2 regions of the Parvimonas micra genome follow, and region 2 is predicted to be linked to the other one. Evidence: a T-box and tRNA genes for the amino acid it is inferred to sense, from the RefSeq annotation. Region 2 holds a T-box; the other holds one or more tRNA genes.
What was found. The T-box of region 2 lies ahead of WFJ11_RS05700 (proline--tRNA ligase). A T-box ahead of a tRNA ligase gene usually reads a tRNA of that ligase, here a tRNA-Pro.
Positions count from the first base shown of each region.

Region 1: it has a tRNA-Pro gene. The T-box ahead of WFJ11_RS05700 (proline--tRNA ligase) is inferred to sense a tRNA for this amino acid. The anticodon was not compared.

Region 1 is NZ_CP148048.1:64,266-77,103, reverse strand. It holds gene pip (prolyl aminopeptidase) at 1-206, shown strand, start outside; gene WFJ11_RS00350 (hypothetical protein) at 232-522, shown strand; gene WFJ11_RS00345 (hypothetical protein) at 539-793, shown strand; gene WFJ11_RS00340 (hypothetical protein) at 834-1,112, shown strand; gene WFJ11_RS00335 (hypothetical protein) at 1,109-1,384, shown strand; gene WFJ11_RS00330 (DUF6483 family protein) at 1,393-1,764, shown strand; gene WFJ11_RS00325 (GAF domain-containing protein) at 1,792-2,277, shown strand; gene WFJ11_RS00320 (YdcF family protein) at 2,287-2,889, shown strand; tRNA gene WFJ11_RS00315 (tRNA-Pro) at 3,010-3,086, shown strand; gene WFJ11_RS00310 (DUF1858 domain-containing protein) at 3,260-3,478, shown strand; gene WFJ11_RS00305 (TrmH family RNA methyltransferase) at 3,981-4,685, opposite strand; gene WFJ11_RS00300 (DEAD/DEAH box helicase) at 4,713-6,452, opposite strand; gene WFJ11_RS00295 (hypothetical protein) at 6,900-7,292, shown strand; gene WFJ11_RS00290 (S1C family serine protease) at 7,412-8,398, opposite strand; gene WFJ11_RS00285 (hypothetical protein) at 8,388-8,567, shown strand; gene WFJ11_RS00280 (hypothetical protein) at 8,611-8,952, opposite strand; gene WFJ11_RS00275 (glycine C-acetyltransferase) at 9,235-10,419, opposite strand; gene WFJ11_RS00270 (NAD-dependent epimerase/dehydratase family protein) at 10,442-11,389, opposite strand; gene WFJ11_RS00265 (ATP-binding cassette domain-containing protein) at 11,788-12,838, opposite strand, start outside.
Region 2 is NZ_CP148048.1:1,178,018-1,190,855, forward strand. It holds gene WFJ11_RS05690 (ABC transporter ATP-binding protein) at 1-1,088, opposite strand, end outside; gene WFJ11_RS05695 (ABC transporter ATP-binding protein/permease) at 1,078-2,868, opposite strand; gene WFJ11_RS05700 (proline--tRNA ligase) at 2,979-4,682, opposite strand; T-box leader at 4,767-4,943, opposite strand; gene WFJ11_RS05705 (DNA starvation/stationary phase protection protein) at 5,113-5,559, opposite strand; gene WFJ11_RS05710 (aspartate/glutamate racemase family protein) at 5,676-6,359, opposite strand; gene WFJ11_RS05715 (D-alanine--D-alanine ligase) at 6,359-7,549, opposite strand; gene asnB (asparagine synthase (glutamine-hydrolyzing)) at 7,561-9,384, opposite strand; gene WFJ11_RS05725 (UDP-N-acetylmuramoyl-L-alanyl-D-glutamate--2,6-diaminopimelate ligase) at 9,458-10,933, opposite strand; tRNA gene WFJ11_RS05730 (tRNA-Cys) at 11,021-11,094, opposite strand; tRNA gene WFJ11_RS05735 (tRNA-Gly) at 11,104-11,178, opposite strand; tRNA gene WFJ11_RS05740 (tRNA-Phe) at 11,182-11,257, opposite strand; tRNA gene WFJ11_RS05745 (tRNA-Lys) at 11,955-12,030, opposite strand; gene mobB (molybdopterin-guanine dinucleotide biosynthesis protein B) at 12,191-12,682, opposite strand; gene glp (gephyrin-like molybdotransferase Glp) at 12,672-12,838, opposite strand, start outside.

The sequences.
Region 1 (12,838 bases), 440 kb from region 2:
ATAATGTTGAAAAAATAAAGGATATTCCTACAATAATAGTTCATGGTAGATATGATGTAGATTGCAGACCTATTGGAGCTTATTTATTGCATGAAAAACTAAATAATTCAAAATTGATTTTCCCTATCTCAGGTCATACTTCTTTTGATCCTGCAATGACTCATGAGCTTATTTTAGCACAAGAGGAATTTAAAAAACTTTTTTAGATTTCTCTAAATAAAGGAGGTAGCTATGGAAACAAAAAACACTTTACCAAAAATAGTTTTTACACTATCTTTGATTTCATTTTGTATCACAATACTATTATTTTCTGTAAATTATTTTACAGACTTAGTAGATAATTTAGATGGTATATATTTTCTTGTATTATCTATGACAACTCTTATTTTACTTGCATTTTCAATGTATTTTACAAGAAAATTAAGTAAAATTTACTCTATAATAAATGTGATTCTTTTCTTAATTACATTTAATATTAAACACATAATGACTTTTTTATTGGTCTTAGGAGGTAAGATATGAAAAAGAAAATCTATCTATGATAATTTATTTATTTGGTACTGTGGTAGAAATAATTTTGTTACTATATGTAAAATCCTTTAAAACTGGACAAGGAATTCAACTTTCTAATTATCTTAAATATTTTGGACTGATTTTCCCACAAGTAATGGGAGCAATTGGTGCTTTTTATTCAAGACATGCAAAAATACAAATATTGTGGTTATTCTTAAATATAGGTTTAATGCTTTCCGCTCTTTACTTTTATGCAGCATTCATTGAAGTAGTCGGCTAGGAGAAAAAACTTACTTATTAATATAAATAAGGAGGTCAATATGGTATCAAATAAAAATTTACCAAAAATAGTTTTTACACTATCTTTGATTTCATTTTGCATCACAGCTTTCTGGGGTGTTACAGTTCACTTTTCAAACTTAAATGTAAAAATTTTATTGGCTTTACAACCTATAACTTTAATTTTACTTGGATTATCAATGTATTTTACGAGTAACTCTAATAAAATTTACTCTATAATAAGTTTAATTCTTTTCTTGATTACATTTAATCTTGAACATATAATGTATTTTATATTGGTTTATGGAGTTTTAATATGAAAAAAGAAAATTTATCAACAATACTTTTTTTAATTGGCGCCGTAGTAGAATCAGTTCTATTACTATATGTAAAATCCTTCAAAACAGAACAAGGAATTCACCTACCAAATTATATTGGATACTTAGGATTCTTTTTCCCACAGATAGTTGGAGCAATAGGCGCTTATTTTTCAAGATATGCAAAAACTACAGGTTTATGGATATTTTTAAACTTGGGGTTAATATGCTCAACTGCATACTTTTACCTATCATATCTTGAAGTAATTGATTAGGAGAAAATATGTTAAAAAATGATTATATAATGAGAAAAATTGAAGAATGGATAAGTATGATTTTAGAATTTGTCTTTAAAATCGACAAAAGTTCTTCGCCTGAAAAACTATTAAAATTAGAAGAAAGCAAGGAAATTTTAAAAAATTTAAAATCAAAAATCGACAATGGAAATATAAATGAAGCTGAAGATTCTTTATTTAAAATGTTGAAATATAAAACTCAAGATAGTTTGTTAATAGGTCTCCTTTTTTACTCATATCTCAACGAAAAAGATTCTAAATTTTTAAATGAACATGATTTTGAAAGAGATGAGATAAAAACAGGAATAAAAGACTTATTAAAAGAATTTAATATGAATAATTTATCAGACTTGATTTAGAAATATTTTGACAACATGGAGGTATTAATGTTTAATCAAATTAAATACGAAGGTAGCTTGGGAGAACAATACTCTTATTTAATAAAAGATTTGTATGAATTATGCAATAGCGAAGAAAATACAATAGCTAATTTATCAAACGCTTCTGCCCTATTAAATTTCTTTTTAGAAAAAATTAATTGGGTCGGATTTTATCTTTTAGATGAAAAGACAAACACTCTAGTTCTTGGACCTTTTCAGGGGCTTCCTGCCTGTGTTAGAATACAAAACGGAGAAGGGGTTTGTGGAACAAGTGCAAGTCTTAAAAAGACTTTGAATGTTGAAAATGTTCATAATTTTGAAGGACACATTGCCTGCGATGGAAAAAGTAATTCAGAGATTGTTATTCCTATTTTTAAAAACGAAAAACTTTTTGGAGTTTTGGATATAGACTCCCCTATTTTTAATAGATTTTCAAAGGAAGAACAAACTTATCTAGAGGCATTTGTCAAACAGCTAGAAACTCACATATAGGAGGTAAATATGAAAAAACTTTTTAAATTTTTTCTATTCTTATGCTTGTGTTTAGTCGTCTTAATTCAATCTTTAATCTATCATTCTAAAAAGAATGAAATAGATACTTATGAAAATTATGTCTTAGTGCTTGGAGCTGAGGCAAATAATGGAAAACTTTCAAAAACATTGATTAATAGACTAGATACTACTGTAGAATATTTAAATAAACATAAGACTGCAAAAGCTGTTTTATGTGGAGGAAAAGAAAAAAATAATGAACTTTCTGAAGCAGAATTTATGCAAAAATATTTAGTAGAAAAAGGAATTAATAAAGAAAGACTTATCGTTGAAACAAAAAGCAAGAATACTTTTGAAAATGTAAAATTTGCATTAGAAAAGCTAGATAAAAAGCCATCAGAAATAATGGTAATCTCTTCAGACTATCATTTATTTAGGGCAAAACTTATTCTTTATAGATTTGGAATTTTAGCAAGGACTGTTCCAGCAAAGACTCCATTTGGGGCAGTTATAGCTTCAAATGTTAGAGAGACTTTAGCAGTTGTAAAGACTTTTCTATTTGATAAACCTACAGCAGAAGATATAAAAAATTTACATCAAAAGAATAATTAAATTTACGATTTAACCTATATAGTATAATAACACTCTAAAAATGACTTCTTAACACAAAAATTTTCAAAAAAAGTGTTGACAAAGTATAATAAAAGTTATATAATATTTAGGTAATCGTATCGGGGTGTAGCGCAGTTTGGTAGCGCACGTGGTTTGGGACCATGGGGCCGGGAGTTCGAATCTTCTCACCCCGACCAATTCCTATGGGTTTTACTCATAGGAATTTTTTTTTATGTAAAAAATTTTAAAAATTTTTTCTTTTGTTTCAAATGCAACAGATTTTCAATACAAATTATGCTATAATATTATTAACATAAAAAATAAATCATATATAAAATTATTAAATTGATTAGAGAAAAGGAGAAATACTATGAAATTAGAAAAAAGTACAAAAATTGGTGAATTAGTTGAAAAATATCCAGAAGTTAAAAACTTCTTAAAGACTTTAAGTCCAGAATATTCAAATCTTGATAATCCAGAATTATTTGCAATGATGAAAGATATTGCAACTCTTGAAATGATTGCTATTAAAGGTGGATTTGAATTTGACGAATTAAAAGAAAAGTTAGAAAACTTTATTAATGCTTAAATGCATCCATACTAAGACAAAAAAGCAGGGACTTCCCTGCTTTTTTACTTTGGTAAAACAATATGGTTTATTAAATATCATATATAAAACGAAATATTTCACGTCATAGCATTTTGAGAAGAAAAGCCACCAACACGTCATCTTGAGCGAAGTCGAAAGATCCCACTACTATTATTTGTTTACAAATAATAGTAAGTCCTGTAAAGGACTTGTATAAAAACTATAATATTTATATAATTCATATGAAATTATCTTAAAGACTTTTAATAAATAAGTCTTTTACATTGTATGTATCTTCGATACATTTAGTTTTGCTTGTTTGCAAGCAAAACTATGAGATTTCTCGACTTCGCTCGAAATGACGTATAAAGAAATAACTTCGATTAGCAGATAAACGTGAACAGTAAATAAACTTCAAATATTGTTAATTTTTATGCTATGAGATTTCAGGAGTCAATGTATCAAAAAAGCAGGGATTTCCCCTGCTTTTTACTTATATTTTTTATTCTTTTTCCATAAATTTATACATTGCTATTGAACTTGCAATTGGTAAATTAAAGCTATCTATGTCTTCGCTCTGTTCTATGAATACGGAAGTTGTTCCACTTAAGTCAAAGTTTTCAAGTCCATGTGATTCGTTTCCGAACATCAATGTAAAAGGCTTTTTAATCTCTACATTTTTTAGAGACACTGAATCCTTATTTAAAATGAAAGAGTAAATATTATTTTCTTCAAAAGTTTTTTTGTAGTCTTCAAAATTTTTAAAAATTTCTACATTCATTTTAAAGATTGCTCCCATTGAAGCTCTAACAGTTTTAGGATCAAAAATATCACAACCGTCTATTATTGCAATATTTTTAAATCCGAAACCCAATGCAGTTCGTAAAATTGTCCCTAAATTTCCCTTATCTCTCGGCTCACATAATAGTATGTGATTGTCTTTTTTTATCTTTGCAAAGTTTTTTTCAAAAACTCCAATAACAAATGTGTTTTCTTTGTTTTGAAGTTTATTTACAATTTTATCATTATAAATTAAATTAATTCCTTTTTCATCACAAATTTTTTCAAGACCTGCTTTGTCGTCATATTTTGAATGTACCAAAACTGATATAATCTTGTAATTTTTTGACTGTAAAAGCTCAATCGTTGGGAAAGCTCCCATTGTGTATGAAAAATTCAAATCTTTTTTATATTTACAAAATTCCATAAAATTTACCTTAATTTTCTTGAAAAATTATCTTCTCTTTTTATCACGTTTAGATTTTTCAACCTTTTTGTCTTTTTTATCCTTTTTATTTTTCTTATCTTTAGATTTTGCAGAAAATTTTGAAGAGTCTTCCTTTTTGTTCGCAAGTTCAACTAAAACCTTAAAGCCCTTAATATGAGCATTATTTAGGTTATTTACTGCATCTTTAAGTGCGTTTTTATGAATATTTACAAAACTGAACTTTTCAAAAATTTCGATATCTCCAATATCTCTTGCGCTTATATTCGCATCATTACAAAGTGCAGAAACTATATGTCTTTGAGAAACTCCCTTTCTTGAACCAATGTTAATATAAATTCTTCCGGAATTCTTTTCAGTAACATTTGACTTTCCAGCCTTGTTTGAAATAGAAGTCTTGTCATTTCCCTTTTTCTTATTCTTCTTAATATCCACGTCTATAAGCTCTTCGTGATTGTTAAGTTTATTATTCTCATTATAATGTTTTAAAAGACAAGCAGCTATATCAATCGGAGAATAGTCTTCACTCATTAGAATATTTATAAGATTTAACTCTTTTGTATGTTCATTTTTATTGATTTCTTCCTTGATGTCTTCCATAAATCTTTCTTCATGTCTTTTAATCAAGTCTTTAAGAGTTGGCATATCTCTTTTTTCTATTTTAGTTTTTGTGTATTTTTGAATTTGAGATAAAGTATTCATTTCCCTTGGAGAAACAAAACTTATTGCAGTTCCCTCTCTACCTGCTCTTGCAGTTCTACCTATTCTGTGAACATAGTATTCCACATCTTGAGGCATATCGTAATTTATAACTAAATCTACATCGTCAACATCTATTCCACGAGCAGCAACATCTGTCGCAACCAAGATATCTATTGTGGAATTTCTAAATTTATTCATTACCCCATCTCTTTGGATTTGTTTTAAATCTCCATGAAGTCCATCCGCAAAATATCCACGAGATTGAAGCCCTGCAGTTAAGTCATCAACCATTTTTTTAGTATTACAAAAAACTACTGTAAGTTTTGGATTTTGAACATCTAAAATACGGGATAGAATTTCAAGTTTCATATTATGCTTAAGTGCAAAATAGTATTGAGTTACCTTTGGAACTGTTAATTCCTTTGGTACGACTTTTATAAGTCTTGGTTCGCTTTGGTATCTTGCAGCAAAATCCATCATTTCATGATCCATTGTAGCAGAGAAGAAAGTTGTTTGTCTTTCATAAGGTAAAAAGCCTATAATTTTTTCAATATCTTCTCTAAAGCCCATATCAAACATTTCATCCGCTTCGTCCAATACAAAAGTTTTAATATTTTCAGTTTTTAAAGTTTTTCTCTTAATATGGTCTATAACACGTCCTGGAGTTCCGACAATAACTTGAACTCCCATTTTTAGAGAACGGATTTGTCTTTCTATAGGTTGACCTCCATAGATTGGAACAACTGTTACTCCCTTATACTTTGCAAGTTTCGAAATTTCTTCTGCAACTTGAATTGACAATTCTCTTGTTGGACATAGTACCATAGCCTGAGTTGTCTTACTGTTTTTATTTACTTTTTCTACTATAGGAATACCGAACGATGCTGTCTTTCCTGTTCCCGTTTGTGCTTGACCGATTATATCCTCGTTGTTTAACATAGTCGGAATTGCTTGTTTTTGAATTGGAGAAGGTTCTTCAAAGCCCATTTCAACAACGGCTTTTAAAACTTCCTTCGACAAATTAAAATCATTAAAATTTTCTATCATATTTTTCCCTTTCTTTTATCGTGAACCTTAACGTTAGTTCCGAAAGAAAAAGACAAAAACAAACTATACATTAAACATCACGACATATTATGAGTTATATTTTAGTTCTTTTTTATAACTCAACGATATATTATATCATAAATACAGTCCAACTTTCAACTTAAATCCACAATTTACTACAGTTATCCACAAAAAATGTGGATAACTTGGGAATAATAAATATACTTCATTAATTTTTTATAAAATTTACATTTATTCAAATATATATTGACTTTATTTTTTTTTTTGATAATATAGTATTGAGAAATCAATTTAGTTTAATATTGTAAAAAAGATTTTGGAGGGCAGTATGTTTTATTTTTACCCTAGTAGGTACAAGAATGGAGATTATTTAAAATTTTAGATTCTATCTATTTACATATTATATTATTTAATTGGAGGTAAAGTATGAAAAAAATTAGTAAAGTATTATTATGTTTTATGATTTTACTTTTAACTGCTTGTACGGGGAATAATGAAGTTAAAAATTATTATGGAAAAAAATTTGTTGGTAAAAATGGCGGAGAAATTGTAATTACCGAAAAAGTTCTTATATATTCAGGAGAACCAAGCAAAATAAATCCAAATTCAACTCCTGATGATGTTAATAAGGCTAAAGATAAAATCAAAAAAGAAAATGCCACTTCATTTGATAATCCTAAAATAGTAAAAAAAGGTGATAAAAAATATTTAACAGCAAATAAGTTAGAATACAAACTTTCATTTGTTGATGATGAAACAATAATTGATGAAGATGATAATTATGAATTTAAACTGTCTAAAGAAAATATTTACAAATAATTTATAAATACTACTCTTAAATAGAGTAACAAAAAAAGCTATGAATATAATTCATAGCTTTTTTTGCATTTATTTATTTTTACGGAGGATTTATAAAAAAATCTCTACTAATATGCTAATTAATTATCATCATTTCCGTCATAATTATCGCTACCGTCTTCATTGTCGTTACCGAAATTATTTCCGTTAAAATTCTTGTTATATTTTTTACTATTGTTGTTCTTACTGTCATTACTACTATTTTCTAGATTAAATTTTTCAAATTTAACTTCTATTGTAGTTGCTTTTCCATCTCTATAAACTTCAAGTTTAACTTTATCACCTATCTTGTAGTTCAATAAAGCTGCTTTTAAACTTGAGTTAGATGTAACTTTAGTATCTCCAACTTTAGTAATAATATCTTTCGGTTTTAGTCCTGCAGATTCTGCTGGAGAACCTGATAGAACTTCATGAATATATACACCTGAGTCAACAGGTAATTTTGTTTGTCCTAAGACATTATATCGTGAAACATCTATACCTTTTATACCTAGTGTTACACTTTCGAACTTACCGTTTTTAATTATTTGTTCCAAAATAGGTTTTGCCAAATTCGAAGGAATTGCAAATCCGATTCCGTCACTATTACCAGCTTTTGCTGTATTTATTCCGATAAGTTGTCCTTTATCATTAAATAATCCACCACCACTATTTCCTGGGTTTATTGCTGCATCTGTTTGGAATAAACCTTCCATAGTAGATCCATCTTGTAAAGTAATAACTCTATCTTTTCCTGAAATATAACCAGAAGTTAAAGTTGATTTTAAATTTATACCAAGTGGATTACCAATTGCTATAGCTTTATCACCTATTGAAACTTGAGAACTGTCCCCAAATTCAACTGGTTTTAAATTAAGACCGCTTGGATCTATCTTGATAACTGCTAAGTCTAAAGTTTTGTCACTCCATAAGACTTTGGCTTCTCTTTTAGTTCCGTCGCTTAGTATTACTGTTACAGATTTTGTTTTTGAAGGGTCAACAACGTGGTTATTTGTTAAAATGTAACCATCTTTACTTACTATAACCCCTGAACCAAGTCCCTTTGTTTGTTTTTGAGTGGAAAACATATCTTCAGAAACCCCAACAGTTGTTATACCTACAACTGATTGCATTGATTTTTGTGCAACTGCTTTTTCAACATTTGGATTTTCAGAAGTATTAATAGTTGTTGCAGTCGCTTCTTTATCATTTGAAGAATTATTTAAAAGTGACTTTCCACTATTACTCTTTAAGTAGAAACTAGTTCCACTTATACTTATTGCACTAGCTAAAATTATAGCTAATAAGAATTTTGAAAAAGATTTAAATCTATTAGCTTTTTTTCTTTTTCAAATTCTTTTTGAACAATACCATCAACATAAGATTCAAATTTTTTATCTTGCGTATTTGAATCTTCCATATATGGTTCATCATAAATTTCTTGTTGTTTATAATAATCATATGGATCTTCAGTATATTCTCCATAATCCTCATCGATTGAGTTATTTATATCTTCTTCATTGAACAATTTTTGCGTTTCATTTAAATTATTTTCATTTTGTCTTGAAGTTTCTTCTTTATGTTCTTCATTTTTTATATTATTTTCATTTTCATCGAAGATATTATCTCTTTTATCGTCCATAATAAATCACCTCTTTTTTAATATCATTTATTATCTTGAATATATTTTAAACTGTCAACCTTAAAGTAAGCTTAAAGAAAAAAATTTTTTAAAAAATTTTTTATTTTTTAAAAATATATTCAAAAAATAAATTTTGCAGTTAATAGTAGAATTGTATTTTCTATTGTTTCATCTATCAACTGCTAACATTATATCGACAAAAACTTAAATGAAGTTAAAAAAGAGGAGAAATTTTCTCCTCTTTAATATTTTTTTATTTTTCTCTATTTTCTAAGCTTAATCTTAAAGAATTCCCATATCTTTTCCAGCTAATTCGAATGCTTTTACAGCTTTGTCTAATTCTTCTTTACTATGAGCTGCAGAAATCATACAACGAATTCTTCCTGTTCCTCTTGGTACAGTTGGGAATACTATAGCTGAACCGAATACTCCGTATTCTCTTAATTTTTTAGAAAATTCCATAGTCTTAGCTTCATCTCCGATAATTACTGGAGTAATTGGAGTTTCTGAATGACCAGTGTTAAATCCTAATTTCCCTAATTGTTCTTTAAAGTATTTAGCATTATCCCAAAGTTTCTTTTGTAATTCATCTGATTCGATTAAAGTTTCAACAGATGCGATACAAGCTGCAGTATCTCCAGGAGATAAAGTTGTACTAAATAGAACTGGTCTTGCTCTATGGTTTAACCATTCGTAAGCAACTTCGTTACAAGCAACATATCCACCTTTAACTCCGATTGCTTTTGAAAGAGTTCCGATAACAAAGTCAACTTTATCATGTAACCCGAAATGATCTACAGTTCCTCTTCCGTGGCTTCCCATTACTCCTGAACCATGAGCGTCATCAACATAAGTTAAAGCATTATATTTTTCAGCTAATTTTACAATTTCAGGTAATTTTGCAAGGTCTCCGTCCATTGAGAAAACACCGTCAGTAATAATTAAGATTGTTTTATATTTTCCTTGAGCTTCAACTAAAACTCTTTCAAGATCTTCCATATCACTGTGTTTGAAAACTGCTTTATCAGCTTTAGTCATTCTAATACCGTCTATAATTGAAGCGTGGTTTAATTCATCAGAGATAATTAAATCACCTTTTTCTGTAATTGCTTGGATAGTTCCTATATTACAATCATAACCTGATTGGAATATAAATGCTCTTGGAGATTTTTTGAAAGTTGCTAATTTCTTTTCCAATTCTTCGTGTAAATCCATATTTCCGATGATAGTTCTTACTGCACCAGCACCTACACCATATTTTTCAATAGCTTCTTGAGCTTTTTTCTTTAAAACTGGATTATTAGCAAGTCCTAAATAGTTGTTTGCAGATAAATTTACCATTTCTTTTCCATCAAGAACAATTGTTGATGAATTCTTTCCATTTAATACAGGTAATTTACGGTAAACTCCGTCTTCTTTTAACTTATTAACTTTTTCTTGTAAAAATTTTAAATCATGAATACTCATATCTTTATTCTCCTATCTATAACTATTTTAATTTTTTACTTAAGTTTTCTAACATATCTACTGTCATCTTATCCAAATCAAAGCTTGGTTTCCAACCCCATTGTTCTCTTGCTGCAGAGTCATCTAATGAATTTGGCCAGCTTTCAGCTATAGCTTGTCTGATTGGATCTACATCGTAGCTTAATTTAAATTCAGGCATATATTTTTTAATGCTTTCTTCTAAAATTTCTGGAGTTAAACTCATAGCTGTAATATTGAAAGCATTTCTGTCTTTAAGTTTTGAAGGATCAGCTTCCATTAAATCAACAACTGCTTTAAGTGCATCTGGCATATAAAGCATATCCATTTGAGTTCCTTTACCTATATAAGAAGTGTAAGCTTTATTTTTAATTGCTTCATAATAAATATGAACTGCATAGTCAGTTGTTCCTGCACCAGGTAATGTTTTATAAGAAATAATTCCTGGATAACGAACTCCTCTTACGTCAACTCCAAATTTATTAAAATAGTAATCGCATAAAAGTTCTCCTGAAACTTTTGTTACTCCATACATAGTATTAGGTCTTTGAATAGTAACTTGTGGTGTATTATCAAGTGGAGTTCCTGCTCCAAATGCTGCTATTGATGAAGGTACAAATACTTTTGCATTTAATTCTCTTGCAACTTCTAAAGTATTTACAACTCCGTCAACATTAACCTTCCAAGTTAATTGTGGCATACTTTCTCCTCTAGCAGAAAGTATTGCTGCTAAATTTACTATAGTATCAGCTTTAAATTCTTTAGCTAATTCAAACATTCTTTTTGGATCAGTAACGTCTAATGTTTCAAAACGAATATCTTCGATAGCCGCTTTGTTTGCATCTGAGCAATCTGTAGCTAAGATATTTTCTCTTCCATAAATGTCCCCCAAATAAAGAGCCAATTCTGTACCGATTTGTCCAAGTGCTCCTGTCATTAAAATCCTTTTCATTATTCAATCTCCTTTCAAAATAACTGAGTAAAATTTTTACCATCCAGATGTATTATACATCAATTTTAATTACTTTACAACACCTTATATTAAAAAAATTAATATTTTTACAAGGTATAAGAGTATAAATAATTCAAATAGTATTATAATAATAAAGCAAAAATCACAAAATCTTTTTTAAAACAATAAATCTTCTAATCGTATATTAATCTTGTTTGTCACTAAAAATATCGTTGTCTTAATAATTTATCAAAAAAATTTATTTTTATACAATAAATATAGTCTAAAAATCAAATTTTTAATCAATTTTAAAAGCAAAAGTATTTTTATATAAATTATTAAAACAATGGAATATAAAAAAAACTAAGGATAATCTCCTTAGTTTTATACTAATTTTATTATTCTGTTCTTAAAGCTTCAACTGGATTTTGTTTTGCAGCGCTCTTTGAAGGAATAAATCCACCAATTAAAGTCAAAATCATACTAATTAAGATTAAGGTTATAGCCTGCGGAACGGATAAATAAGCCGTTATATTCGGCATTTCAGTAACTTTTCTTATTACAATATTTATCGGTATTAGTAATAAATATGTTATTCCAACTCCAAGTAGTCCTGCGAACAAGCCTATTATTCCAGTTTCCGCATTAAAGACTTGTGATATATTTTTCTTCGAAGCCCCAATAGATCTTAAAATTCCAATCTCTTTCTTTCTTTCGAGCACACTTATATAGGTTATAACCCCAATCATAATTGAAGAAACAATAAGCGATATGGATACGAAAGCAATTAATACATAACTTATTACATTTATAATTGTAGTTACGGAAGAAAGTATTGCTCCAACTAAATCTGTATAGGTTATCATTTTATCCTCTTCGAAATTGTTTTTCCTCATCTCATTATAGCTATCTAACAAAGAAATTATTGATTTTTTAGCTTCAAAATCTTTAGGATATATACTAATTTTAGAAATATCATTATCTTCCGCATAGTTAAATAATTTCATATTATTCTCATACGAACTTTCATTACTATTAGCCATAGCCATAATAAAAGATTTTATTTCTTCTTCATTTAAATTCATTGAAAAGGCATTTCCGAATTTACTTGGATCTATGGATATTGCCTGTGGTAAATTTTTCATAGAAGATGTTAGAACATTTTTAATATTATCGGCTATTGCAGTTGATATATTTTTCATCAAATTTTCCACAAAACTTTGTGAAGAATTTTGATTTCCTTTTAAACTACCTTTTATTAAGTCATTCACTCCCGAAGAAATCATATTTTTTGCTTCATCAGTTGCAATATAAGAATTAAAAGAATCTTTTAATTTAGATGGATCAGGCTTGTTATTTTCTTTAGCATATTTCAAATATCCATTTGATAAAGCTTCTGCTAATTCTGATATATCTTTATTATCTATTTTTAAATTTTCTCTCAAAGAA
Region 2 (12,838 bases):
TCATCTTCAAAAAGCAAATTCAAATTTTCAAAAATCATCTTATCTCTCTTAGGATAAGAGAAATCAACATTTTCAAATTTTATTTCATTTATTTTTTCAATTTCTTTACTTCCGTCATTTCCAAGTGGTTCATTTTCATCTAATAAACTAAAAGTTTGTTTTGCTGCTTGTAATGCACGTCCAAGTCCTAAAGGAAGTCTGCTAAGTTCTAAAAATGGAGCAAATGATGAACTAAAAACTACCAATGTAATTACTGCACCTTTTACACTAATTACATTTTTATTTACAAGTATAAAATCTACAAAAGCAAAGGCTAAAACTCCGAAACCTATTGTTAAAAAACTGTATGAAAATTGTAAGAAATTTAATTTTGCAACATTTCTTTCTTTTTTATTTACAATTCGACTTTCTTTTGATAAGTTTTTAAATCTTTCTTTTTCAACTCCAAGTTGAAGTAAATCTTTCATACCTCTTAAACTTTCCAAAAAATATGAAGTATATGATTTTCTATATTTTTGTTGAACTTCAAGATGTGGTTTTAATTTGTTTGAAAATATATTAGGTATAATAACAGCAAGTGTAAAATACACTATAACTGCAATTAAAGCTAAAAGTATATTATATTGTAAATAATAAATAATTAAAATTATTGAAACAATAGTCCCTGTTGTAATAGGTGCTAAAGTATGAGCAAAGAAAACTTCTAAAGCTTCAACATCTTCGCCTATTAGTTTCAACAAAGCTCCACTATCTTGAGAATCAAGTTTTGATGGAGCAAGTCGTCTAAGTTTTGAAAAAATTTCTCTTCTAAAATCTGCCAAAACTTTAAACGCAACGTAATGTCCGAAATAATGTTCTCCATATCTGAAAAGCCCTCTTGAAATTGCAAGAACAACTAAAATTATTAAAGATATTATTTTTAACTTTTCCCCATTAACCGCATCAAATCCTAATGAAATAATTTTTGCAGGAATATATACAGTAATTAAAAATCCAAAAACTGCAAAAAATACAGCTAACAAAATTACCGGGAGTAATTTTTTCATAAAATTTATAAGTCTAGCTACTAATCTTAAACTATCTTTCATTTAAAATTTCCTCCATTTCATTTTGTTTATCCAATAACATCTTATATTCATAATTTGAATTATATAAATCTTCCGGTTTTCCAAAATCCCAACTTTTTTCTTTCCTCATAAATAAAACAAAATCTGCTTTATTAACTTGCTTCATCTTATGAGAAATAAACATAACAATAGAATTTTTAGAAATCATTTTGATTAAATCCAAAATTGCTATTTCGTTTTCGGTATCAACACTTGATGTCATTTCATCAAAAATGTAAATTTTCCTATCTGCTAGCAAACTTCTAACACAAATTATCTGTTGCCTTTGCCCCGGAGAAATCAATCTTCCATTTTCTCCGATAATTGTATTAAAACCGTCAGGCAAAGTCTTTACAAATTTTAAAATATTTTTCTCCTCAATCCATTCTAAAATTTCGTGTTCAGATAATTTTGTAGCTTTTTTCAAATTATCCATAATGCTTTCATTAAAGACATAAGAATCTGGAGATACATAAAAACCTAATGCATTTATATCTGACTTTGAAAAATCTCTTAAAGATTTTCCGTCTATCAAAATCTCACCGGAATAATTCTCAAGATTTTTAAACAAAATTTTTGCAAATGTGCTCTTTCCAAGTCCGCTTTCTCCTGCTATTGCAAACAAATTACCTTTAGTGATACTTAAATTAATATTATTTAAAACCTTTCTATCGTCATACGAAAAAGATAAATTTTTAAATTCAATATTATCTATACTTTCTAAATTGATATTTGAAACTTCTGTTTTATTTTCATCCTTTACACTATCTAAAAAAGTAAAAATCCTATCTGCCATTTTAGTATTCATCATAAGTAAATGCATACAATATCCCAATTCTCTAATTGGAGTAAAAAATTCAGTTGCAATCAAAACAAAGAATATAAAATTAAAAATTGACATATTGCCTTTTGAAACTGAAAGAACCGCTAAAAATCCTGAAATTGCAATTCCAAGATACATAACTCCGTCCATATATCCTACTGATTGAAGTTGAAATTTCAAAAGTTCCATAGTGGAAAGTCTAAAGTTTTCAGCAGATTCATTAAATTTCTTCTCATAAATAGCATCTGCACTATAAGAATAAAGAGTATTCAATCCCTTTAAATCATCCATAAACAAATTACTTACATCCATATAAGTTGACCAATAATGTTGCATAATTTTTGCTGAACGCTTTTGTATTAACACTATTGAAACAGGAATAAAAGGAATACTAACTAAAAAGACCAAACCACCCAAAGGATAGATAAAAGCTGCAATCAATAAAATTGTTGCACAATTAAAATATGTTCTTAAAGTTGTTGTCAAATAATTACTGTAAAAAGTATCTAAACTGTCAATCCCTTGAGATGCAACTGTAAGTACATCTGCTGTTGAATAGCCTTTAAAAACTTCCTCATTACCTTTGGAAAAGGCATCAAAAAATTTAACTTTTAAATTATTTCTTGCATACTGAGATGCAACACCTTGATATCTCTTAGCAAAAATAGAAATCCAAAAACCAAATATATTTAATCCGATTGTAATTACAACATAAGCAAAAAGATTAAAATCTATTTTATTATATAAATTAGAAAATCCCTTTGCTATAAATCCAAAAGAAATAATTCTCATCAAGAACTGAATCCAAGACAAAAAAGAAGCTATATAGACAAATCTCATTCTATCTCCTAACTCTTTTTTTAATCTATTTTTTAATTCTTTTCGTCTTTCGCGACTTATTTTTTGTTTTTGAATTTTTGTACTGAAATCACTATCCATAAAAACTCCTTTTACAATTTAATACTAACTATTTATATGGTACCCAATTAAATAAAAAAACAAGATACAATCAATTAGAAAAAATACCACATATTGTGGTATTAAAAATATTATTTTATTTTTCTAACTTCTTCTACAACTCTATTAATTACATCTTCAGAAGACATTTCAACATTTTCCATCTCTTTTCTAGTTGAAAATTCAATTATATTTTCGTTAGCTTTTTTACCAACAGTTATTCTTAAAGGAATACCAATTAAATCTCTATCATTAAATTTGACGCCTATTCTTTCCTTTCTATCATCAAGCATTACTTCAACACCTTGAGCTTCCAATTCATCATGGATTTTTTCACCAAGCTTCATTTGTTCTTCATCATTAATATTTACAACTGTAACTATTGCATGATATGGTGCAACTTGGATTGGCCAAATAATTCCTTTTTCATCATTATTTTGTTCAATAATCGCAGTAATGCTTCTTGTAATTCCTATTCCATGACTTCCCATCCAGAAATATTGACTAACTCCATTTTCGTCCAAGAAAGTCGCATTTAAAGCCTTAGAATATTTTGTTCCAAGTTGGAAGATATTTCCAACTTCTATCCCTCTTGCAAATTTCAAAGGATGTCCACTTATAGGACAAACATCTCCCTCTTGAACCATAAGTAAATCTTCTGCAATTTCTCCATCAAAATCTCTTCCAAAATTACAATTTATATAGTGATGATTTTCCTTATTCCCACCAACTACAGTATTTTTCATAAGAGTAACTCTCTTATCTAAAATCTTTCTTGCTTTCAAGTTTACTGGTCCTGTGTATCCAGCTGATGATCCAATTTTTAAAATTGTTTCTTCATCCATCATTTCAATTTCATGTTCTGGAACACCAAGATAAGCACAAAGTTTTGTCATATTAAGCTCTCTATCTCCTGGAACAAATACTATAATAGGTTCTCCTGCTACAATTAAATCTATCGCCTTAATACATTTTGATGCATCTTGTTTTAAAAAGTTTGCAACATCTTCTATTGTCTTGCAATTTGGAGTATAAACCAATTCAAGTTCCTCTTCATCTCCACTTTCGTCAACTTTGTAAATGACTTCTGCTTTTTCGTCTGTAGCAGCATATCCACTTTCATCACAATAGCAAATAACTCCTTCTCCAACATCAGAAAGAGCAATAAATTCATGTGAGCTGTTACCTCCCATTGCTCCTGCATCTCCGGCAACAATTTTATAATTAAGTCCTAATCTATTAAATACTTTTTCATATGCTTTCCACATTTCTTTATAAGATTCCATCATCATTTCAGGGCTTACATCAAAAGTATAAGCATCTTTCATTGAAAATTCTCTGGCTCTGTTTATACCAAAACGTGGTCTTTTTTCATCTCGATATTTTGTTTGAATTTGATAAATATTTAAAGGTAATTGTTTATAGCTTTTAATTTCTCCACTTATCAAAGTTGTAAAATATTCTTCAGCAGTAGGTCCAAGACAGAATTCTCTTTCATTTCTATCCTTAACTTTAAACATTTCTGGTCCAAAAGTTTGCCATCTTCCAGATTCTTCCCATATTTCTTTTGGTTGAAGTGCAGACATTAAAATTTCATATCCACCCATTCTGTCCATTTCTTCTCTTACAATATTTTCTACTTTTCTAATTGCTCTGTAACCAAGAGGAAGATAGGAGTAAATTCCTGCAGCACTCTTTCTAATCATTCCTGCTCTTAAAAGCAATTTATGACTTATAATTTCTGCCTCTTGTGGATCTTCCCTAAGTGTTGGCATATAGTATCTTTTCATTTTCATAATAAATTTCCTCCGTAATTATAAATTAATTTTTGTGATGATTTTTATAAAATAACTTCTATAATAAAAAAACGGCAATCATCTCCAAGAGACGAAAGCCGTGGTACCACTCTAATTTATACTCAAAAGCTATAAGGCACAACCCTGTATTTTGAATACAAGCTCCAAGATAGGTTCAATTATCTGCATAAAAGTTTTTCACCAAACAACTTCTCTCTAAATATACATAAATAATTTACTATTTCTTATCATCACTAAATATCTAATGAATAAATTATATTAGATTTAGTAAAAAAAGTCAACTGTAAAAAATTATATTCTAAATAATACGCTTCTACTTACACAATATTTTACATCGGGTGAGTTACTGATAATCTTATTATTTCACAAAAAAAGGTTGAGTATAAACTCAACCTAAATTTTTTTATTATTATTTATTGCAACATGGTTTAGAAGCTCTTAAGAACCAAACATTCTTTTCTAGCTCTCCAATTTGATCTTCTAACATTGAAACAATTATGAAATCTCCATCATTATCAGCTTCTTCTCTAATTTTAGTAGCTTCTTCTTTAAGAGCAGCTAAATCATTCATAACTATTTCGTTAACTTCATCAACTGTTACTTTCTTAGATTCTAATTCTTTAACAGTAGCATTAGCAACATATTCTTTTAATGATGCAAATGGGAATCCACCTCTCATTTTAATTGCTTCAGCAACTTCATCATACCATTCGAAGAATTTATCATATAACCCTTCTGTGAAAATATGTGTTTGATAGAAATTTCTTCCTTCTACATTCCAATGCAAATTATGCAATTTAGTTGTCATAACTGCGATGTTTGATAAATAAACATTTAAACTTTTAAAATCTTTCATTTTTCATTCCTCCTATTATTTTATCATTCACAACCATTATATACCCAAATATTTTAAAAATAAAGTTTTTTTATAATTTTTTTTATTTTTTTGAGAATATATGATTAGAATCACATTTATTTTTTAATCTTTGCTCCACTGTATTCAATACTCTTATTTACGAGAACATCCAAAGCATCAATCGTATTTATATTTTTACATATATCCAAAAGACTAAGTTCAGTACAAGCTATTATTCCAATAGTTTCGTTATCACAGTATTTATTTAGAATTTCTACAAATTCTTTATTCTCTAAATTATTTGTTTCTTTAATCTTGTAAATAATATCCATAACAGTTTTCTTATCTTCTATGGACAATTCTTTTACTTCTATTCCATTTTCTTCTGCATATTTATTATAAACTTTTGAATTTAGTGTTCCAAGTGTTCCAAAGACTGCGACTTTTTTTATTCCTCTTCTTTTTATTTCTAAAATTGTTTCTTCAATCATATTTATAATTTTTAAATTTGCGAAGTTTTTAAATTCATCATAAAAATAATGACTTGTATTACAAGGAATAGCAACTACATCTACACCAATTTTATTCAGAATTTCCAAATCTTTCTTAATTTCATTTAAAAATTCAGTATCTTTATTTTCTATAATACATCTTGTTCTATCAGGCATTGTTGAATGATTTAACACTATTAAATCAATATGTTCATTGTCATTATGCGCCTCAGTATTTAAAACGACTTTATCGTAGAACTTAACAGTTGCTAAAGGTCCCATACCTCCGATAACTCCTAATTTGTACACTATTTCCTCCTAAATATTTTTCTAAAAACTTTTCCCAATAGAATTTTATTAAAGAAAAACCAAGGTTTTAAATCATCAGTAGCAAAAATTGCAGGAGCCCATTTGCTTGAAAATGAAATCTTTAAAGATTTCAAAATTCCAACTTGTTTTGTTTTCTTATAACGCCAAATTGCAACCATATCTTCAAAACCATAAATAAAAGCATAATTTGTATCGTAATCAACATACTTACAATCACTTTCTTTTAAATTTCCAGTTAAATCAAGATATGCAATATAAGGCATATTAATTCCAACTTTATAAATCAAATTGTTAAAATTAGTAGTCCTTGCATTTATTTCTATCAGATAGATTTCTCCCGTTTTTTCATGTCTTTTATATTCTATTTCACCAAAACCTCTATATCCTATATTTTCTAGGAAAGGCTTTGACATATCAATTAATTTTTGATTGTACTTTTGAATTGTAAAACAAGATGCTCCAAAGTTTATCGGCCATTGTCTTTGTTTTTGAGCAGTCATATAATGAGTAGTTTTTCCATTTTTATCAATATAAAAATCATAAGTCAACATACAATCGTCAAAACCCGGAACAATTTCTTGAATAAAGATTTCTATATTATTGTCTTTCGATTTTTTTATTCCATTTTCCATTTCTTCAACATTATTACAGATAAAAACTTTATTTCTAAAAATCTTAGTAAATTCTACAGTATCAACAGGCTTGATGATACAAGGAAATCCTACTTCATTTTTTACTTTTTCAACTAAATTTTCGTCATTTGCATTAATTGTTGCCGGAATTTTAACTCCATTTTCTTTTGCAATATCATATAAAGTCCATTTATCCAATAATTTTGAATTAAGTCCTTTAGCTTGACTGATTAAATAATATTTTTCCAATTCATCATAATATTCATCTATAAATTCAACATATTTATCATGTGTTGGGAGTAAAACAGGTTTTTCTTCTTGTTTTTTTCCATATTCTATCAATCCTACAAAAGCCTCTTCTCCAAATTTATTCAAATCATCAATTTTTAAAAATTCAGAAATGTATTTAGACTTTGCTCCATAGGAATTATCAAAGTCATAATCACAAGCTACAACATGAACTCCTTCACGTCCTAAGCATCTTATTATGCTAAGTCCTATATAGTAATTACAACCTAAAACAACAGCTTTGTTCATTCTTTTACCTCTTAATTAAAATATTGTTCATACCATTTTAAAAATGTATAAATAGTATAAATCTTACGACCATTATTGTTTTTATTATTAAAGTGATCATCAAGAAGTGAATTGATTTTTTCCACATCAAAAAATTCACTTACAAAATCCTTATTGAAAGTTTCTTTAACAATATTATAATATTTTTCTTCCTTAATCCATAAAACAAAAGGAACAACAAAACCTAACTTTCTTCTCTTAGCCCAATCATCAGGCAATTTGTTCAAAGCAGCTTTTCTAAAAGCATATTTTGTTATTTCATTATGAACTTTATGTCTTACAGGAATTGTTCTTGCAAGTTCCCACATCTTTTTATCTAAAAGTGGAACTCTAAGCTCAATAGAATTTGCCATAGTCATCTTATCTGCTTTAAGCAAAATATCGTCAACTATCCACATTTTCATATCAAGATATAATCTCTTAGAAACATCATCCATATCTTTAACTTCATCATAATATTTTTTAGTTAAATCTCTTGATGTTTCAGAATTTTGATATTTTTCTTTTAAAAGTAAATTAGCTTGTTCATCAGACATTATTTCTGCAGGTCCAATATATCTATCTTCAACCTTTCGACCATACTTCATTATAATAGTCTTTCCACTAAAATGCTTTTTATCTTTGTACTTGTTATATAACTTATTTCTTAAACTAAATGGTAATTTTTTGTAAATTCTTTGTGGAAGAGCCTCTGCATATTCATTATATCCTGCAAATAATTCATCAGCTCCTTCTCCTGACAAAACTACCTTAACTTGTTCAGATGCAAGTTTTGACAAGAAATATAGAGCAACAGAAGAAAGATTTGCATGTGGCTCATCTGAATAATATTGCACTTTATTTATTCCGTCAAAAAACTCATCAGGCGTTATTATTTTTGAAAAATTTTCAATTCCTAATCTATCTGAAAGATCTTTTGCATAAACTGTTTCATCAAAGCCTTTATTATCAAAACCTACCGAAAAAGTTTTGTTAGGCATAGCTGTTGCAACAACATAACTTGAGTCAACACCGCCTGACAAGAAAGAGCCAACTTCAACATCACTTATCTTGTGATATTTAACTGATTCTTCAACTTCTTTTTCTATCTTACTTACAGCTTCATCAAAAGTCATTTCCTTATAATCAAGAGTTAAATCGTAATAACTCTTGATTTCAAGTTTCCCATTTTCAAAAATATAATAATGTCCTGGTCTAAGTTTCTTTACACCTTTGAAAAATGTTTCTTCTAAAGGATTGTATTGAAAAACTAAATAATGCTTTAATGCTTTTTCATTAATTTCTTTTTTAAACTTTGGATATTTTAAGAATGACTTAACTTCTGAACCAAAAATAAAATCTCCATCAATCATTGTATAATAATATGGTTTTATTCCAAAATGATCTCTTGCTCCAAAAAGTCTCTCTTTCTTACTATCCCAAATAGTAAAAGCAAACATTCCTCTTAATTTAGCTAAAATTCCTTCTTCACCATATTCTTCATATCCATGTAAAATAACTTCAGTATCAGTATTAGTTTTAAATTTATATCCCTTTTCTAACAAATCATCCTTAATTTCTTGATAATTATAAATTTCTCCATTAAAAATAATAGCCACATCATTATTTTCATTCAAAATCGGCTGAGAGCCTTCGTGTAAATCAATTATACTAAGTCTTCTAAACCCAAAATTAATTCCTTTATCAAAATAATATCCGTCACTATCTGGACCACGATGGATAATTTGATTATTCATCTCTTTTATTATATTTTCACCTTTTATATCTTTACTGTAAAATCCTACAAATCCACACATAATTTCTCCTTAAATACTACTTAAAAGAATTAACAAATTATTAATTAATTATATCATATAGAACAATTTATTTCTATTTTTTTAAAATTTCCTTAACTGTATCTATCTCACTATAAGGAAAATATTCATCACCAATTACTTGATATGGCTCTGCACCCTTTCCTGCAAGTAATACAATATCATTTTCTTTTGCTATTTCAAAAGCATATTCTATTGCTTCTTTTCTATCTTCAACAACAGTATAATTACCCTTATCACATTCGGAAACCAATTCTCTTACAATTTTACTAATTGATTCATGTCTAGGATTATCTGCTGTAAATACAACTTCATCAGAATTTTCTAAGGCTATTTTCCCTAAATCAGGTCTCATACTGGAATCTCTATTACCACCACTATGACCTATCATAGTAATAATCCTATTATGAGGAACCTTATTCAAAGTTTCAAGAACATTTATAAGTCCATCTGGAGTATGAGCAAAATCAATTATTATTCTGTAATTTCTATTTGATTCTACTATTTCCATTCTACCACTTACACCTGCAAAACTCTTTAAAGCCTCTAATATATCTGAGATTGAAATTCCCTTTACATATCCTGCACAAATTGCAGCCAACACATTATATACATTAAAAACTCCAACTAAATTAGTTTCAACTCTATATACTTCATCTAAAAAATGTAAATCAAATCTCATTTTCCAATCATCAAATGAAATATTATCAGCAAAAAAATCAGCGTTTTTATCATTTATTCCATAAGTAATAATTTCTGATGGAATATGTTCAGCAAATCTTTTTGAATATTCGTCATCACTATTTAAAATAGCTGTTTTTAACTTTCCATTCTTTAAATTATGACCTAATTGTGTAAATAAAAGCTCCTTTGTATTTGCATAATTTTCCATTGTCTTGTGTAATTCTAAATGTTCATGTGACAAATTAGTAAAAATTGCACAGTCAAAATCACAACCTAAAACTCTATCTAAAGCCAGTGCATGTGATGAAACTTCCATTACACAACATTTGCAATTTTCAACTACCATTTCATTTAAAAAACCTTGCAAATCAACAGAAATAGGAGTTGTATTTTTAGTAGGGATTACTTTATTTCCTATTTTATGATGTATTGTTCCTATTAATCCTGTTTTCATATTACAAGTTTCAAAAATATGATTAATTAAATAACTTGTAGTTGTCTTTCCATTAGTTCCAGTTATTCCAACCATAAATAGTTTTTCGCTTGGACATTTATATAGCACATTAGCTAGAAGTCCCATAACTTTTAGTGTATCTTTAACATAAACAACTGGAACATCTCCTGACTTGTCAGATACATCCTTTGATGCTATCAATAATTTTGCACCATTTTTTACAGCACTCTCAACAAATGAATGTCCATCTACAGTATTACCTTCTATGCAAATAAAAGCAGTATTCTCTTTTATATTTCTATTATCTTGAGAAATGTATTCTATATTTATATTTTCAATATTTCCGCAAATCTTTTTTACCTTTAAATAAGATAACAATTCATTAGCTAACATATCTTACTCCTATCTATAAAACTCCAATTAACACTCTAATTATTTTATTATTCTTTACATAAACAAAAAAGGTCTCATAAGAGACCTTGGAGGCGACATCCAGATTTGAACTGGAGATGAAGGTGTTGCAGACCTCTGCCTTACCACTTGGCTATGTCGCCAAATCGAAATGGAGCGGAAGACGAGATTCGAACTCGCGACCCTCGCCTTGGCAAGGCGATGCTCTACCACTGAGCCACTCCCGCAAATGGTGCCCAGAGGCGGAATCGAACCACCGACACGAGGATTTTCAGTCCTCTGCTCTACCGACTGAGCTATCTGGGCATATAGTATTCAATTTTTTCAAAATTTTTAGAATTTTAAACTTGCTTTTATTTCAATTTTTAGATAGCTCATTCTCTCGTGCTTCGCACTAGACTAAGATATTGCCTAAAAACAACTTCGTTGTTTTTGCCACTCTCTTATACCGACTTTCACTATCTGGGCATAATATTTAATTTTTTCAAAATTTTTAGAATTTTATACTTGCTTTTATTTCAATTCTTAGATAGCTCATTCTCTCGTGCTTCGCACTAGACTAAGATATTAACTCAAAATATCTTCGATTTCATCTCCATATTTTGGTTACTCTCTTATACCGACTTTCACTATCTGGGCATAATATTTAATTTTTTTAAACCATTATGTTCTTTAATATTTCTTTTATATCAATTTTTAGATAGCTCATTCTCTCGTGCTTCGCACTAGACTAAGATATTGCCTAAAAACAACTTCGTTGTTTTTGCCACTCTCTTATACCAACTCTCACTATCTGGGCATATAATATTCAATTTTTTCAAACTTTTATATTTTTTAATATATCTTTTATATCAATTCTCGGATAGCTCATTCTCTCGTGCTTCGCACTAGACTAAGATATTGCCTAAAAACAACTTCGTTGTTTTTGCCACTCTCTTATACCGACTTTCACTATCTGGGCACACAACTTTCTAGGTATCTTCTAACGACCTAAAAAATTAATTGGTGCACCTTCAGGGGTTCGAACCCTGGACACCCTGATTAAGAGTCAGGTGCTCTGCCAGCTGAGCTAAAGGTGCATATTTGATACCTAAATAGTATAAATCATTTATTTTAATTTGTCAAGTACTTTACAATATTTTTTATAGGACAAAGCTCTACTTTCTTGATATTTTTAATTAGTCATTTTTATATAACACTTTCAAATAGGCAAAAAAATTGAGATGTAAAACATCTCAATTAAATACTAAAGTAATCTTTTATTTTTTCTGCAATTTTTTCATATTCATTTGATTTAAATTGATCTACATCCAAATCATGTTCCATATCTGAAACAATTGCAATTAGTTTTTCTCTTTCAGAAATTATTTTCGTCGAATAGCCTGTTCTATAAATTTCAATTCTATCTAAGTTTTCCCATTTATATCCTTCAACTAAAACAAAATCATATTCAGTCATTGTTTTTAAAACATCATTTAAAGATTTTTCATAATTTAGGTTTTCAACTGTTATCACTCTATTTGGGCTAACCATTTTTACACAACTTGCTCCAGCCTGTGAGAATATATAACTGTCTTTACCCTCTCTATCAAAATCAAATTCTCTATGATGATGTTTTACAACTCCTACTTTCAATCCTTCTTTAGAAAATATTTTTAACAAATTTTTTATTAAAGTTGTCTTTCCAACATTAGAACATTCTCCAACTATGGAAATTGCTCTATTGTTCATACAAAAACTCCGCTTCAATCATTTCTCCCTTAGAAATTTCAGTTTGACTTGGAACAATAACTATGGAATTTTTTGAAATCATTGTAGATAAAACTCCTGATTTTTGTCCTTCTTCAATTTCTGTAAAGAATTTCCCGCCTTTGTATAATGTTGTTG